3 regions of the Shewanella litorisediminis genome follow, and region 2 is predicted to be linked to each of the others. Evidence: predicted binding sites of a transcription regulator. Region 2 holds the regulator's gene; each other region holds the start of a gene.
The links. The regulator sigma-54, encoded in region 2, starts transcription at its own class of promoters, with help from an activator protein. The targets are predictions, from matches to a motif close to GTTGGCACGNNNNTNGNNT.

Region 1: the regulator sigma-54 is predicted to act here: its motif matches at 3,637-3,655, upstream of JQC75_RS03020 (P-II family nitrogen regulator).
Region 3: the regulator sigma-54 is predicted to act here: its motif matches at 2,367-2,385, upstream of JQC75_RS11950 (FlgO family outer membrane protein).

The regions. Positions count from the first base shown of each region.
Region 1 covers NZ_CP069213.1:681,679-687,235, forward strand. Annotated here, with positions in the region: gene narQ (nitrate/nitrite two-component system sensor histidine kinase NarQ) at 1-1,191, opposite strand, end outside; gene nrfA (ammonia-forming nitrite reductase cytochrome c552 subunit) at 1,437-2,840, shown strand; gene JQC75_RS03015 (hydrolase) at 2,920-3,459, opposite strand; gene JQC75_RS03020 (P-II family nitrogen regulator) at 3,700-4,038, shown strand; gene JQC75_RS03025 (ammonium transporter) at 4,050-5,300, shown strand; gene JQC75_RS03030 (hypothetical protein) at 5,460-5,557, shown strand, end outside.
Region 2 covers NZ_CP069213.1:3,587,878-3,593,434, forward strand. Annotated here, with positions in the region: gene JQC75_RS15855 (KpsF/GutQ family sugar-phosphate isomerase) at 1-267, shown strand, start outside; gene kdsC (3-deoxy-manno-octulosonate-8-phosphatase KdsC) at 267-815, shown strand; gene lptC (LPS export ABC transporter periplasmic protein LptC) at 812-1,369, shown strand; gene lptA (lipopolysaccharide transport periplasmic protein LptA) at 1,356-1,910, shown strand; gene lptB (LPS export ABC transporter ATP-binding protein) at 1,907-2,638, shown strand; gene JQC75_RS15880 (RNA polymerase factor sigma-54) at 2,750-4,231, shown strand; gene hpf (ribosome hibernation promoting factor) at 4,262-4,549, shown strand; gene ptsN (PTS IIA-like nitrogen regulatory protein PtsN) at 4,552-4,995, shown strand; gene rapZ (RNase adapter RapZ) at 4,992-5,557, shown strand, end outside.
Region 3 covers NZ_CP069213.1:2,709,692-2,715,248, reverse strand. Annotated here, with positions in the region: gene JQC75_RS11970 (hypothetical protein) at 1-276, shown strand, start outside; gene JQC75_RS11965 (hypothetical protein) at 276-503, shown strand; tRNA gene JQC75_RS11960 (tRNA-Arg) at 1,010-1,085, opposite strand; gene JQC75_RS11955 (flagellar assembly protein FlgT) at 1,140-2,315, opposite strand; gene JQC75_RS11950 (FlgO family outer membrane protein) at 2,600-3,232, shown strand; gene JQC75_RS11945 (LPP20 family lipoprotein) at 3,229-3,684, shown strand; gene JQC75_RS11940 (flagella synthesis protein FlgN) at 3,816-4,250, opposite strand; gene flgM (flagellar biosynthesis anti-sigma factor FlgM) at 4,359-4,694, opposite strand; gene flgA (flagellar basal body P-ring formation chaperone FlgA) at 4,769-5,476, opposite strand.

The DNA.
Region 1 (5,557 bases), 1.3 Mb from region 2:
GCTGTCGTCCAGGCCTTTTCTGAGCAGAGAGATTTGGATCTTAAGGAACGACAACACCTGTCCCAGCGAGTCGTGCAGCTCGCGGGCAATCACCCCCCGCTCTTCCATCAGGGCCAGTTGCTGACGCTGCTCGGCAGATTGATGGATAAGGATAGAGCGGGCCAGCATGATGGCGAAGTTTTCAAAAAGGGGGCGATTGGGCGCCTTGCCTGACACCATTTCCAGGTAGCCCAAATCCGTTTGTTCAAAGGTGAGCGGGAAGCGGCATGAGGCTTCAAGCGCTGCCGGCCAGCCGCCTTCGGCTTCGATGGCTTCTTCGGTATCCCCTTCGTCCTGAATTATCAGGCGCAAATAATCCAGCTGCTCATATTGTTTGAGCTGATCCAGTGCGGCTTTCAGCGCCCTGTAGTCGAGGGTTTTGCCATGGAGCATCACCAGGTTGTCGTACAAAAAATTGAGTTCCTGATTGGCGCGGGTCAGCGCCAGGGTTTTTTCCTGCACCTGTGACTCGAGATCGCCATAGAGCGCCGATAACTCCTTGGCGGTGGAGTCGAGTGCATCGGCCAGCGCCTGCAATTCAATATATTCACTCTGGGGCATGTCCACATCGAAATTGCCCTTGGAGATGGTGTTGGCGGAAAGCATCAGCTGGTTCAGCGGCTCCACCACCTTGCGCTTGGTGTAGCGTACCGCCACCAGGGCGATGGCAAGCATCATACCCAGGCCAAGCAACTGGCTGGCTGCAAGGAGTTTTAATTTAAAGGCGGCGTGATGTTCTGTCTCCAGCACGAACAGGTCGATGGTATCGACAAAGTCTTTTAACGAAGAGGCATAGAGGCGGGAGTTTTCCTCTTCTATGAAGTACTTCATCACCTTCCACTTATCAATAACCAGCAGATATTGATCTTTAAGGCGTTGTGGGGTGCTCCAGTCGAGGGAGTTTTTGAGTGCCGGTGAATAGAGCGTGGCTTCAAACTCACGGATTTTATCTTCGGCTTCATCACTACCGGAATTGGCGTAGAACATCAGCCGGTAACTCTGCATCCGCAGCGAGCCTGAGGCATTGATGGCACGGGCATCGCCGAGGCTGTATGACAGGTTAGCAAGGGCGAAGATAGATAGCCCACTGGAGAGCAGGATGAGCATCATCATCAGTCCGAGAATTTTGGAGGTGAGACTGCCACGTTTCATGAAAAGTCCTGTCGACAAGGGCGCTGGCGTTTGCAACTAAAGCCTATGTTCTACATTAGCTTTTTCTTTACCACATCTGCGCTCATGCAAAAGTGTGAACAATGACACATCCAGAGTTTGATCTTGTGCAAACTTTAGCTCCGATACCACTTAATAGGTATGTAAAAGGAGGGTTAACAGGACTACTTTTGACCCTGGAGATGTCGTGGGTATTTCAGAAACACAAAAACTAACACGGAGATGAGATGGTGAAAAAGCTAACCGGAAAATCCTTTGCGCTTAGCGCTTTGGTCGCCGCCAGCTTTGTAGCTGCCGGTGCGATGGCCAGTGATAAAACCGAGCCACGCAATGACGTATACAAAGACAAATTCAGCAAACAATATAACACTTGGCATGCGACTGGCGAGAGTGAAGCCATCACAGATGCACTGGAGCAGGATCCTGCACTGGTGATTTTGTGGGCAGGCTACGGTTTTGCAAAAGACTACAACGCTCCACGTGGTCACATGTATGCCCTGACTGACGTGCGCAACACCCTGCGTACCGGTGCCCCAACCTCAGCCGAAGATGGCCCAATGCCTATGGCCTGCTGGAGCTGTAAGAGCCCTGACGTCCCCCGTCTGATTGAAGAACAGGGGGAATCCGGCTATTTCAGCGGTAAGTGGGCTAAGGGCGGTGCGGAAGTTGCCAACACCATTGGTTGCAGTGACTGTCACGAAAAAGGCTCGCCAAAACTGCGCCTGTCACGTCCTTTTGCTGACCGTGCCATGGAAGCCATTGGTACCCCATTCGACAAGGCTTCCAAGCAGGATAAAGAATCCATGGTGTGCGCCCAGTGCCACGTGGAGTACTACTTCGAGAAGACTGACGATCGTAAAGGTTTCGTGAAGTTCCCATGGGACGGCGGTACCACAGTGGAAAATATGGAAGTCTATTATGACGCCATCCAGTTTGCCGACTGGACCCACGCTGTGTCCAAAACCCCTATGCTGAAAGCACAGCACCCAGGTTATGAAACCTGGAAACTGGGTACTCACGGTCAGAACAACGTGTCCTGTGTTGACTGTCACATGCCGAAAGTCACCAACGAACAGGGTAAGAAGTTTACCGATCACAAAGTGGGCAACCCCTTCGATCGTTTCGAAGAAACTTGCGGAACCTGTCACAGCCAGGACAAAGATCACATGTTGACTGTCTACAAGGACAACAAGTCAAAAGTGATGGAACTGAAAGGCAAGGCTGAAACTCAGCTGGTTGCTGCTCACTTCGAGGCCGGTGCCGCCTGGAAAGCCGGTGCTACCGAAGAAGAAATGAAGCCAATCCTGACCAATATCCGTCACGCTCAGTGGCGCTGGGACTACGCCATTGCTTCTCACGGTGTGTCTGCACACGCTCCAGCTGAAGCACTGCGCGTACTGGGTACTGCCGTGGACAAGGCTGCCAATGCTCGCGTTCAACTGGCTCAGTTGCTGGCCACCAAAGGTGTGAAGCAGCCAATCGAGCTGCCGGACATCTCTACCAAGGCCAAGGCTCAGGCTGCTCTGGGTATGGACATGGACAAGATGAACGCCGATAAGGCCAAGTTCAAGCAAGAAATGCTGCCCAAGTGGGAAGCAGAAGCCAAGGCCCGCGAAGCCACTTACAAGTAAGCAGCAAACCCCAAGCCTGCATACACAAAGCCCCCGCATTGCGGGGGCTTTTCTTTGTTTGAGGTGGCAGTAAGCCGGCTTATTTGATGAGTTTCAGCAGTGCCCTGAAACTGTCGCCTACGGCATGGTGTTGCAGTTCAAACAGCAGCGACTCCACGTTGGTGAGTGAGGCGCCGGCCTGCTGCATCATTTGCAGTCCCAATGCTTTATTGTCGGCGGTGCGGGAGCCCATGGCATCGGCCACCAAATGCACATCAAAGCCATTGTCCAGCATGTCACGGCAGCTTTGATACACACAAATATGGGTTTCTATGCCGCACAGCAATACTTGTTTACGTCCTGTGGCCAGCAGCGCTTCCCGAAAGGCATCACAGAACCAGCCACTGAAATGTTCCTTGGCAATAGGGTTTAAACCTTCAAGCACCAGTCTGAGTTCTTCAGAGGTCGGCCCCAGCTTGTCCGGTAATTGCTCCAGCCAGAGAATGGGAATATCAAAAATTCTGGCCCCGCTTATCAGGGTGATCAGTTGCTGGTGCATGGCTTCTGAGTTGTCCATCAGTCGGGCCAGTTTGCCCTGAACATCCACGACTACAAGCACAGTTTCACTTGGCTTAAGCATGTCTAGCCTCCTTGGTTTTACCCAGTTAACCCCTTTTTGATGCCGCTGCCAATACGCCGAAAGTCAAATGCACCACCTTGGTGCGTTGTCTGCATAAGTGCACTTTTTTTGTGCGAATTTATGCGCTCAATTTGTGCGTTAAATGTAATAAATATATTAAAAACATTGGGTTGAAACTTTGGCGCGATGCTTGAAATGTCTTTATCAGGCAAGACATACAACAATCAGCGGAGGCCGGGAATGAAACTGGTGAGTGCAATCATCAAACCCTTCAAACTCGACGATGTGCGTGAAGCCATCGCCGGCATGGGTATCGAAGGTATGACAGTAACCGAGGTCAAAGGTTTTGGCCGTCAGAAGGGGCACACCGAGCTGTATCGGGGCGCCGAATATCAGGTGGATTTTCTGCCCAAGATAAAGCTGGATATCGCTACCAAGGCTGAAAATGTCGAGCTGCTGTTGGAGGCCATAGTGAAAGCGGCCCATACCGGCAAAATCGGTGACGGCAAAATCTTTGTCACCGATTTAGAGCAAGCGGTCCGGATCCGTACCGGCGAAACTGACGACGAAGCACTGTAAGGGGAAGCGAGATGGAAGAAATCAGCAAACTGGGCCTGACGGTGGCCGAACTCAGATTCGCACTGGATACCTTTTACTTTTTGATCTCCGGGGCCTTGGTGATGTGGATGGCGGCAGGTTTCGCCATGTTGGAAGCGGGCCTGGTTCGTTCCAAAAACACCACTGAGATCCTCACCAAAAACGTGTGTCTCTATTCCATTGCCTGTATCACTTACCTGATTGTTGGCTACAACATCATGTATGTGGACAACCCCGAAGGGGGTTGGTTGCCAAGCTTTGGTACCCTGATTGGTTCTCAGGCTGCCGATGCCGACCATTCGCTGGAATCAGACTTCTTCTTCCAGGTGGTGTTTGTGGCAACTTCCATGTCGATTGTGTCCGGCGCCGTGGCTGAACGCATGAAACTCTGGGCCTTCCTGGCATTCTCTGTGGTGATGACTGCGGTTATCTATCCGGTAGAAGGCTTCTGGACCTGGGGTGGCGGTTTTGTCAGCGCGGCCGGATTCGTGGACTTTGCCGGCAGCGGTATTGTGCACATGGCCGGTGCCGCCGCAGCCCTGTCGGGCGTGATTTTACTGGGTGCCCGTAAAGGCAAATATGGTCCATCGGGTCAGGTAAACCCCATCCCCGGCTCCAACCTGCCGATGGCGACTCTTGGTATGTTTATCCTGTGGATGGGCTGGTTTGGCTTCAATGGCGGCTCACAGTTGATGGTGTCCGATGCCGCCAACGCGGCTGCGGTTGGCAAAATCTTTGTTAACACCAACTCCGCCGCTGCCTTCGGTGCGATTTCTGCCCTGATTGTGTGCAAAATGATTTGGGGTAAAGCAGATCTGACCATGATTTTAAACGGCGCGCTGGCGGGCCTGGTGGCCATTACCGCCGACCCACTGTCGCCTTCGCTTGGGTTTGCCGCGGCCATTGGCTTGCTGGCCGGAGCTCTGGTGGTGTTCTCCATCGTGGGCTTTGATCGCATCAAGATTGACGATCCTGTTGGTGCCATTTCGGTACACGGTGTGGCCGGGGTGCTTGGTCTGCTGCTGGTCCCTGTTTCCAACGCCGATGCGACCCTGGGTGCGCAGCTGTTTGGTATCTGTGCCATCTTCGCCTGGACTTTCGGAGCCTCCTTCCTGGTGTGGTTTGTCCTCAAGGTGACCATGGGGATCCGTGTCAGCGAGGAAGAAGAGTACAACGGTATGGATGCCTCAGACTGCGGTATCGATGCCTACCCAGAGTTTGTCACTGTAAAAACGGCCGGATAACGGCAATCAAACTCAGACAAACAGCAGGCTCAGGCCTGCTGTTTTTGTTTTGCTTGTCTTCGGCGAAGAAGGGGAGGGATACTGACCAAAGACGCCAATCCAGGCCTGGGTAATAAATTGGGCTTGGCGGCTGATTTGACGTTTCACGGAGGGATCGGGATGCGATTACAATCTTTGCTCGCGGTAATGGTGCTGACAAGTCTGGGAGCCTCTGCCGGACAGGTGGTGGTGCGAAAGAGTGATGAGGCCTTCGACGC
Region 2 (5,557 bases):
ATCGTTAACGCTTCAGGCGCTCTGGTCGGCATCTTCACCGACGGCGACCTTCGCCGGGTAATCGATGCACAAATCAATCTGCGTCAAACCAGTATTGCCGATGTGATGACCCGCAATTGCATCACCATTGGTGAGCACATACTCGCTGCCGAAGCGCTTAAACTCATGGATGAAAAAAATATCAACGGCCTGATTGTGATTGACGCCGGGCGACGCCCAATCGGTGCGCTCAACATGCTGGACATGGTTAAAGCAGGGGTTATCTGATGCACGAAGGACTCTACGGCCCCATTGATGATGCCATCTGGAACAAGGCCAAAGGTATCAAGCTGCTCATTTGCGACGTAGATGGGGTGTTTTCCGACGGCCGCATTTATCTGGGAAACCAGGGCGAAGAGCTTAAGGCATTCCATACCCGCGACGGCTATGGCGTTAAGGCCCTTCAAGGCGCCGGTGTCGCTGTTGCCGTGATCACCGGGCGCAAATCCCAGATTGTGGAAAACCGCATGACGGCCCTTGGGGTCGCTCATATCTATCAGGGTGTCGATAACAAGTTCGTGCCCTATGAGGAATTGCTCGACCTCTATGGTGTCAAGGCTGCCGAAGTGGCTTACATTGGCGACGATATGGTGGATTTGCCGGTCATGAAGGCCGTGGGACTGGGGGTTTGTGTAGCCGATGGTCATCCCTATGTTCGCCGACACGCCGACATGGTTACTACGCTGCCCGGTGGACACGGTGCCCTCAGAGAACTTGCCGACCTCCTGTTAATGAGCCAGGGCAAGTTTGATTCGGCCCACGGGATGAGCGTATGAACCGCGTCACCCTCGCCATCATTTTGCTGTTCGGCACCGCCCTCACGCTCTACTGGCAGGTGCAAAGCAAAAAGGCCAGCCAACCTCAACTCACAGACAGTGTGCAAAAGCCAGATTACGTGGCCACCGACCTTCGCAGTATCAGTTACAACGAGCAGGGCAAGTTGGAAAGCCGCGTCAGCGCCGCCTACATGGAACACTTCGATGGCGACGCGCAGACCCTGTTTACCCAACCTGTCTACACCCTGTTTCCCGAAGATGGTCAGGGTGAATGGCGCCTGACCGCCAAAACCGGCAAACTGGACAAAGCCAGTGACAAAGTCATGCTCGAAGAAGAAGTGCTGATTGAGGCGCTGACCATTGACGAGCCGCTGCAGCAGCTTAATACCAGTTATCTGGAGTTGGATCTCAAGACGATGATCCTCACCTCCGACAAAGAAATTATTATCAGCGGCAATAACTTCCACTTGAGCGGCCATGGCCTCTATGCTGATCTCAACGCCAAGGAAGTTAAGCTCTTAAGCAAGATTAAGGGAACCTATGAACCTAAATAAGTCGCTCATTCTGGTGCTGCTTTGCACCTGCAGCGCCGTGGCTTTTGCCAACACCAAGTTTGATTTGAGCCAGGAAGTAAAAATTGCCGCGGCCAACAGTTATGCCGACCTGAAAAACAAACGCATCGTTTACGAAGGCCCGGTTACCCTGACCCAGGGCAGCCTGGTGCTGAAGGCCGGAGAACTGAGCTCCTTTACCGACGAGAAAAGCGGCAAGCGTATTCTGCTCGCCAAGGGTAACCCTGCCACCTACAGCCAGCAGGTTGAAGATGGCCGCACAGTGCATGCCAGCGCCGAAGAAATCAGCTACAACATCGACAGTCGCGTTATGAGCCTCAAAGGCAACGCCAAGGTCGAGCAGGATGGCAGCCAGGTCAGTGCCGACTCCATCGTATACGACATCGAAAAGCAGCAGCTCACCTCCCAAAGCAGCGGTAAAAAAGACGACAGGGTTATCACCATCATCAAGCCCGAAAATTACCAGCAGGATCTGCAGGATAAGGGCAAGACAGAGCAACCTCAGCAAGAGAAACAACAATGACCCAACTGACCCTGAAGGCCAGTAATCTCGCCAAGAGTTACAAAAACCGCCAGGTTGTCAAAAACGTCAGCCTCACCGTCAACACCGGTCAGGTAGTCGGCTTGCTGGGCCCCAACGGCGCCGGAAAAACCACCACCTTTTACATGGTGGTCGGCCTGGTGCAGAGCGATAAGGGCAGCATACATATCAATGACGATGACCTGACGCTGGATCCCATGCACCTGCGGGCCCGCAAAGGCATTGGCTACCTGCCACAGGAAGCCAGCATCTTTCGCAAGCTCTCGGTGCGTGACAACATCATGGCCGTATTGCAGATGCGCAAAGAGCTGAATGCCGATGAGCGCGAAGAGTCGTTGGAGCAGCTGCTGGAAGAGTTTCACATCACCCACATTCGCGACAATCTGGGGATGTCACTCTCAGGTGGCGAACGTCGCCGGGTCGAGATTGCCCGGGCACTCGCCGCCAACCCCAGATTTATCCTGCTCGATGAACCCTTCGCCGGTGTTGACCCCATTTCCGTTATCGATATCAAAAAGATTATCGAGCAACTCAAAAATCGTGGCCTCGGAGTCCTTATCACCGACCACAACGTGAGGGAAACCCTCGATGTCTGCGAAAAGGCGTATATCGTCAGCCACGGTAATTTGATTGCTGAAGGCACCCCTGCCGAAATCCTCGACAATCAGCAGGTGCGTGCAGTGTACTTGGGTGAGCAATTCAGGCTATAGTTAATTAACAAAGCCCCCTTCTCATATCCGGAGAATCAGGGTGGTAAATCACCGGATAACCTGATAGAAAAGCTTTCTACCTGAATAATTTAGTGAAGGATTCGCAGTACAATGAAAGCGTCGCTCCAGCTAAAACTGGGACAACAACTCACAATGACGCCACAGTTGCAGCAGGCCATTCGCCTGCTTCAACTCTCTTCGCTTGAACTGCAACAGGAAATTCAGCAAGCCCTCGACGCCAATCCTCTGTTGGAAATGGACGACGAACTGGGCAGCGATCAGTTTGATGCCGATGACGGCGATAAAGAATTTGACGACCAGTTCAACCAGGAGTCCGTATCAGACGATGCCAGTGACACCGCCTCACTGGAAACTTCAGACGCCCTCAACCAACAGTCCATGCCAGACGAACTCCCGATGGACACCACCTGGGATGAAGTCTTTACGGCTGCCCCCGTCTCCGGCCCCGGGATCCGTGGCGAAGATGATATGCCGTTTCAGGGCGAAACCAGTGAAGGCCTGTACGAACATCTGGAATGGCAGAAAAATCTCACCCCTTTTTCCGATACCGATCTGGCCATTGCCACTGCCATCATAGATGCCATCGATGACAAGGGGTATCTGACCCAAAGTCTTGAAGAAATTCTCGAGGCCGTGGGCGATGAAGAGGTTGAGCTGGATGAAGTTGAGGCCGTACTCAAACGTATTCAGCATTTCGACCCCATCGGGGTGGCTGCCCGAGATTTGGCGGAGTGCCTGCTCATTCAGCTTGGGCAGTTTCCGCCAGACACCCCCCATCTGGACAATGCCAAGCTGCTTATCCGTGACCATCTGGATTTGATTGCCAACCGCGACTTCCGCACCCTGATGCGAAAAACCCGCCTCAAGGAAGAAGAGCTCAGAGACGCAATCGTCCTTATCCAGGGGCTGAATCCCCGTCCCGGCGAGTCTGTCACCAGTACCAAAGACGAGTATGTCATTCCCGATGTCTCGGTCAGTAAAAAAAATGGCCGTTGGGTTGTAGAGCTTAATCCCGATTGTATGCCTAAACTGAGTGTGAACCAGCAATATGCCGCCATGGCGCGCACCAGTCGTAATCAGGCCGACAGCCAGTTTATCCGCGGGCATTTGCAAGAGGCCAAGTGGTTTATCAAGAGTCTGGAGAGCCGCAACGACACCCTGCTGAAAGTCGCCAACTGCATAGTGCAGTTCCAGCAGGGCTTTTTTGAGTATGGTGAAGAGGCCATGAAACCCATGGTGCTCAACGATATCGCCGAAGCGGTAGAGATGCACGAATCCACCATCTCACGGGTTACCACCCAAAAGTACATGCATACCCCAAGGGGTATCTTTGAACTCAAGTATTTTTTCTCCAGCCACGTCGGGACCGAAGATGGCGGAGAATGCTCATCTACTGCCATCCGTGCCTTTATCAAGAAGCTGGTGGCAGCAGAAAATCAGAAGAAACCATTAAGCGACAGCAAAATGGCGGAACTTCTGGCAGAACAAGGAATCAACGTTGCAAGACGCACTATCGCCAAATACCGAGAGGCGATGCTGATCCCACCGTCGAACCAACGTAAGAGTTTATAACCCACCCAAGGTCTTTGGAGGAAAGTGTCTATGCAAATCAATCTGACTGGGCATCATATCGAAATCACTGATTCACTGCGTAACTACGTAGAGAGCAAGTTCTCCAAGCTTGAACGCCATTTCGAACAGATCAATAATGTCCACGTTGTTCTCAATGTTCAGAAATTGCAGCAAATCGCAGAAGCCAAGCTTCACCTCAACGGTGGCGAGGTATTCGCCACTTCAGAACATGAAGACATGTACGCCGCCATTGACGCCCTAATTGATAAATTGGACCGTCAGGTTATTAAACACAAAGAGAAACTGACCAAACATTAACGATGGAACTAAGTACCATCCTGGCGCCGGAGTGCACTAGCTGTGCCACTCCGGGCAGCAAGAAAAAGGTGCTGGAGCTGATTAGCGATCTCGCTGCTGCCCAGAATCCCTCCCTCTCGTCACAAGAGATATTCGAAAGCCTGCTGGCCCGTGAAAAAATGGGCAGCACTGGTATTGGCAATGGTATTGCCATTCCCCATGGCCGCCTTGGCACCATAGACAAGCCTGTGGCTGTGCTTATCAAGTGTGAAGAAGCCATAGGTTATGACGCCATTGATAAGCAGCCGGTGGATATTCTGTTTGCTTTGCTGGTGCCGTCGGACCAGTGTCAGCAACATCTCAGCACCCTGGCCGCCATGGCCGAAAAGCTGAATGACAAGCAGATCCTCAAGCAGCTGCGCAAGAGTCACGATGAAAAGGAACTTTATCAGGTAATCACCGGATGAAACTCGTTATAGTCTCCGGGCGCTCAGGCTCCGGAAAGTCGGTAGCCCTCAGGGTACTGGAAGACTTGGGCTACTACTGCGTCGATAATTTGCCACTGCAGCTGATTGGGCCACTGCTTGCCCAGCTTAAGGGCAATAACGACAAGGTCGCCATCAGTATCGATATCCGCAATATGCCGGAGCAGGAAAAGGCCCTCGAAAAAGAGCTGGCAAGGCTCCCCGAAGGCGTAGAGCTCACCAGCTTTTTCCTTAACTCCAGCGACAAGGTGCTGCTGAAACGCTACAGCGAAACCCGCCGTTTGCATCCCTTGTCCCGCAGCAAGGTCTCACTGCAGGAAGCCATCAAGCTTGAAGGCAAGATGTTGGCCCCCATCTCCAACATGGTCGACCACTTCATAGATACCTCCAATCTGAATGTCTACGAACTGGCCGATGCCGTCAGGCAAATATTGCTTGGCCGCACCGACAAAGAGCTGGTGATCATCTTCGAATCCTTCGGCTTCAAGCATGGCATGCCCACAGAAGCGGATTTTATGTTTGACGCCCGCTTTCTGCCCAATCC
Region 3 (5,557 bases), 880 kb from region 2:
GGTCTGGTGGCGTTTGAGCAGCTAGGGGACGTGCTGGATAAGTATCCCAATACAATCGCGCTTAATGGGGTTGAGATTGTCAGCGGCAGCAGTTCAGCACTACAGAAGGATGCCGTTATCCGGTCGGTTCTTGGCGCAGTCATCAAAGCCATGCGGGTTATGCCAGCGCAGGTTTCCAATGTTATGCCAGTGGCATCAAATCACTTCACTTTTGAACAGCTGGATAGCCGCATAGGATTGGTCAAAGAGTTTTCTTGTAAGGCGGGGGGCGTGTGATGAATTACGGCAAGTGCAACGAGGCAGAGCGTAATCGTTTCTTGGCAGAGGCTAAGCGTGTATTGGCTGAGCATGGACGGGGCATTTATGAAAACCAAGACGGCAGCATGACCGTCTATGAGGTCGGCAGAGCAGGGAAAACCGGAGTCTATTCAGCCGAGAGAGTCGCCAACGACTTACAGCTGGATATGTTCTTCCGAGAGGGCGTCCGTGATGTCGATGCTTAAGCGCAGACTTGAAAAGATCCAGAGGCAAAGCCCTGAGAATCTGACCCACAAGATAAGCCAGCAGGATTGCCTGGTACTGATGCAGTTTGAGCCATGCAGCCCTGAGACTTGTCTTTGTGGTTGCTGGATGACCGAGGAAGAGTACAAGCAGCGGGTTAAGAGTGCGGAGCCGTGGGAGTGGTGATTGAAGAGCTAAGCAGGACAGAGGAAGCATTGAAGGCGTGGGAGTGCGCTCGGTTTAAACGTCCTCGCTATTGGCTTTCAAAGCATGGTGGCATTAACCACGATTCAGACGCTACCAAGCAGCAGCGGCGGGAATACTTGAGGATACGAGCGGACGCAATGGAACTGACACAAGAAGCGACTGATGGTGCCGCATGAGGTACACGAAAAAGCACCTGTCATTTCACCAGAATAAATCTAATCGTTTGCTGGTGGTCTATAGGTGGTTTTTGATATTGGAGTGTGGTGCAAGCTGTTGTTTTTAAAGGTAAAAGATAGCTGAATGGCCTCCCCACAGGGACTCGAACCCCGATCGGTCGCTTAGGAGGCGACTGCTCTATCCTGTTGAGCTATAGGGAGACCCGCTGATTATACCTATTTTGTCTTTGATTAAAAGTCTTGATATTTAACTGGTTAATTCTTGTTCTGCCCGGTTTTTATCGCAATATCGCTTATCTGAATGTTGTCCACACTGCCAAGGCCGGAAAGTTCGGCGCGGGCGCTGTCTTCGGTGACCTGGGTTATGCTGATGTTTGTTTTGGTGTTGTTGCCGGTTGTGCGGGTATCGTTCAGTCTGTCCGGAATATGTTTTGCCAGTACCACGGCGAGTTCATCCCCCACCTTGATACCATGGCGACGTCCCAGATTCAGGATCAGGGTTTGCCCCTGCCTGGCAACAATTTGCCCCAGCACAGGGCGGCAGAGCAGTGCTTTGTCGAGTTCTTTCACCGCCTGCACCAGCAGTTTATCCACTGCCATGCCGTAGGCTGAGCGCCAGAATCTGTCATGGGTTGGCGACACTGACTCTGTCCGTTCGAACTCCCAGGGGGCCGAGGTTTCAAACTTTTCACGCCAGATAATTTCGCCGCTGATCCCCTGGAAGAGAGTCATGGTCAGTGCAAACTGGCGTTCAGGGGCGTTTGATACGAGGCCAAAGTAGCTGCTTTGGGAAGGCTCGGTGGAAACGTCGGTTATTTGGGGCACCAGCACGTATTGGCTATCACTTGCCATGGCAAGGTAACCCGGCAAACGATAGCCGGGGGCGGCAAGTTGTCTTGGGTCTACATCAAGTCTGGCGCCGGGGCGCAAGTTGGCAAAGGCCGCACCTGAGGTACTGTCCAGTCTTCGGGCGAGCTGTTGTGAGACTGCTTCGCCCAGGCTATTTATCTGCCCGTGCGTGAGTTGACTGCGGTCCCTTACCGCGGCTTCGGGTAATAGAATCGCCGCCTTCAGGTGAGTACTTTGGCACTGACTTTGTGGGGCCTCCATGAGCTCGACCCTAAGTTGCACTCGCAAACGGTTGTTTTCTATTTGTTCGCTGACAAGTTGCACCGGTCCACTCATCAGTTGTTGCATCAGGCGGGTGCTTGAATCTGTCAGGTGCCCATCCACCGTCTGTTGAGTTGTTTCTACGCTGACACCGGCTTGCAGGCTGGCATAACTGACGGCCTGCTCTATGGCTTCTGCGCGGGCCTTGGTAATGTTGCCGTTGACGATGACAGCCTCACCCTCAGCCGTCACCCAGTCGGCCTGGGCCTGAATGCTCACAAGGAGCGCACCGAATACGAGAGCGGATTTTATCAATCCCATATGCCTGTCCTGCCACATCTCAAAGGGTTGAGGGTTACATCCGTTGGTGTCTTTGGCACAAGGCGTGCAAGCCATTTAAGGTTGCCGCGGCGCAAGATAAATAACGGATGGGTAAGTCGTGCAGTGATTTAAGCAAGTTGCGTGCCGCCCCAGGCAGGCTACCCAGCTGAATTGTGGGCTTTTGGGGTAAAGTAATTGCTTGCGTTGCCGATAGCTGTGTAATGGATTAGAAAACTCCTTTCCGGTTTTCTTATTAACTTATATTAAATCATGGAGTTGACTCTATGAAGGTGCGAATGCTCACCGCTCTGGCACTCTCTTTTGTGTTGTTACCTGCACAAGGGCAGCCGAAAACGCCCCAGAGCGTATCCTATGCTGAAGAAGGCTATCCTCAGCGGGAGCAAGTCAATGTTCTGGCACAGCAGATAGTCAATGAGTTGCTGCTGACCAACGATGTGCTCACTTCCAGCGACCCCATAGTGGTAACGACACCGGTAAACGTCGATGACATGACCCACAGCGGCAGTTTTGCCCGTCAGCTCCAGCAAGGGATGATGGACGCGCTTCACGCCCGATACTTCAACGTGGTGGATACGGCCATTAGCCAAACCCTGAGAGTTACTGATAAAGGGGACTTATTGCTGAGCCGGGATTGGCAAAAGCTGCGTGACACTGCCCAGACCCAGCATGTGCTTGTGGCCACATACAGCCTGGGGCGCGATGGCATGACAGTGAACAGCCGTCTGGTCGACATAGCCAATAATCGCGTGGTGGCGGCTTCCCAATCGTTCAGTCGTCCGGGGGATCTCAGAGATTACCTTGGGTACTCCCAGCAGGTGGTCTCCAAAGACGGGCTCTTGTATCGCCATGAAGCACCTGGGCTTGATAGGGTCACTCTGCTTGGAGAAGACAGATGAAAAAGTGGATTTATGCCTGTGTGGCCATGGTATTTTTAGCCGGTTGCGCCAGCAGTGATGACCGTTATGTTCAATGGGAAACTGAAGCCCCTGCCAGTTTTCCCAAGCTGACAGCCATTGGCTACGCGCCTTTGGCAACACAGCCTGCCAAAACCCAGGCCGAGAAAGTGCTGATGGCGATGCAGGCGTCCAAGCTTGCGGCTTATCGAGAATTGGCAGAGCAGGTATATGGTCAAAAAATCAGTGCCGGTGCCAGCGTGAATGATTGGGCCATGGGCAGCGACAGTATTAAAGCGTCGGTATCAGGTGTGATCAGGGGAGCTAAAGTGGTTAAGGCCTATCCCGCTGGCGAGCATTATGTCACTGAGCTTGAACTGGATTTTGCGCGCGTGTGGGATATCTACCAGCAGCAGAATCGCCCATCCAAAGTGAAGGAAGTTACCTATTTCTAATGGTGCAGATGGCGCCGTCAGGATATGACTCTTTACGTTGTGCTGTGAAAAAGCCCCTCATCAAGGGGCTTTCTTGTTGGTCGTCGATGACCTCTGTCGCCGGCTGACCGAGGAGATTGCCATTGGCATCCTCAGACTTCGATACTGCTGCCCAGCGTTGAGATGGTCGATGTTTTACCCTTGTCTGTGTAGGTAAGGGAGCTTGCGTTACGGCTTACCTGCAGCGCCTGCGCCAGTCGGTTAATGCTCGCCTGACTGTGCTCAATGAGCTGTGCGTTGGCTTGGTTTTCATGCTTGCAGCGCATCAGGGTATTTTGTACCGACTGTACCTTGGCCGAGAGGGCTGTATCGCTTGTCAGCAGGCTGTGACCTGGGTGAGCCGCCATGGCATCATCATTTTGCTTCAGTCGCAGCAGGGCAGAGGATTTGTGCTCTGCAATGTTCATCAGCTCTGACGCATTTTGGGCTATCAAGGCTGCACGTTCAGCCGCCATCGAGGCCAGAAGCTGCTCCAGCAGACTTTGTTGTGCATCGAGCAGCTGATTGAGTTCGTTGACGTGATCCATGGTGTTGCATCCCGGTTTTATTGACATCTGGGTTAGTAATAAAAGAATGCAAAAAGCCGGCCATAATCAAATGGCCGGCCTTGGATTTTCCCCAATCCGTGCTGGATATCAGGCGTCTCGGCCTAATTCCTGTAGTTCTGCTTCAAAGCTGGCGATATTGGCCGCGAGCTTTTCTGGGTCAATTTTATAACGGCCTTCAGCAATGGCTTGCTTGATTTCGGCCACTTTCTTTTGGTCAACTTCCGGCAGAGAAGACAGCTTTGACTGTACGCTTTGCAGCTGCTGAGCCTGGCTGGTGATCATCACCGAGTCGGCCTTTTGTGGTGCCTGTGGCTGTGCCGTTTGTGCTGCTGATGCCTGGGCAGTGCGGGCACTGGTCAGCGGGCTGCTGGTGTTGCCAACGCGGTTGGACGCGGCATTGTTTTTGGGTAATTCGATGGCCATCTCGGGCTCCAGTATCACGGATTTGGGTTTCTTGGGATCTGTATCGGCCGCAGCCAGGAAAGCTTTAGCTTATTTTACATTTTGACTTCCACTTCGCCAACGCCGATGACAGTTGCCTCTAATGTTCTGTTTGAATTGATATTTCTAATTCTAATCCTATCGCCTTCGTTACCATCCGCCAAGGCCTCACCCTGGGTTTTTATCTCAAAACCGGCTGACTTGGCGTAAATGGCCACCGCATCGCCCTTGCACACGAAACAGAGGTTGTCGGCAAAAATGGGGGCATCCTGGGGAATGCGCCGCTTCACCCGGGAGCCGTAAAGTGGCTCTGGTTGAACAAACTGTTGGCCTCGCAACAGCGTTCTGTCAACGTATCGAACTTCAATACTCTCAGAGTCCAGTAAATCGCCGTTGCCCAGGGGGCGTTTGGCGACTACCACCGGGAAAAGCACATCGGCGCGCACTGAAAGGAACATTTGCCAAGGATAGTCCAGATCCGGGCTGATACAGCTGATGCGCACCGTATTGTTGCGGGAAATAGGCCTGTCGGTGGCAAGTCTCGCTGAGACAGGCCCTTCACAGCGGGGGATGTTGCCACGGCTCTCCAGGCTTTGAGCCTCTACGCTGATTCTGGCGTTGGCCGGGGCGTCAATTTTTTCAATAACCACGGCTTCAGCCGCCGAAGCGATGGCCGATATACTGGGAATCTGTGGTTCTTCTGCAATTGATACTCCGGAAACCAACAGCAGCATCACCAAAACTTGTGCTAACTTTACTTTCATAATGAACAGACTAGCGTGTCGCGCCAGATTACACCTATACTTTCATTCAGCACCAAAATACCTCGTTCAAGCACTGAGACG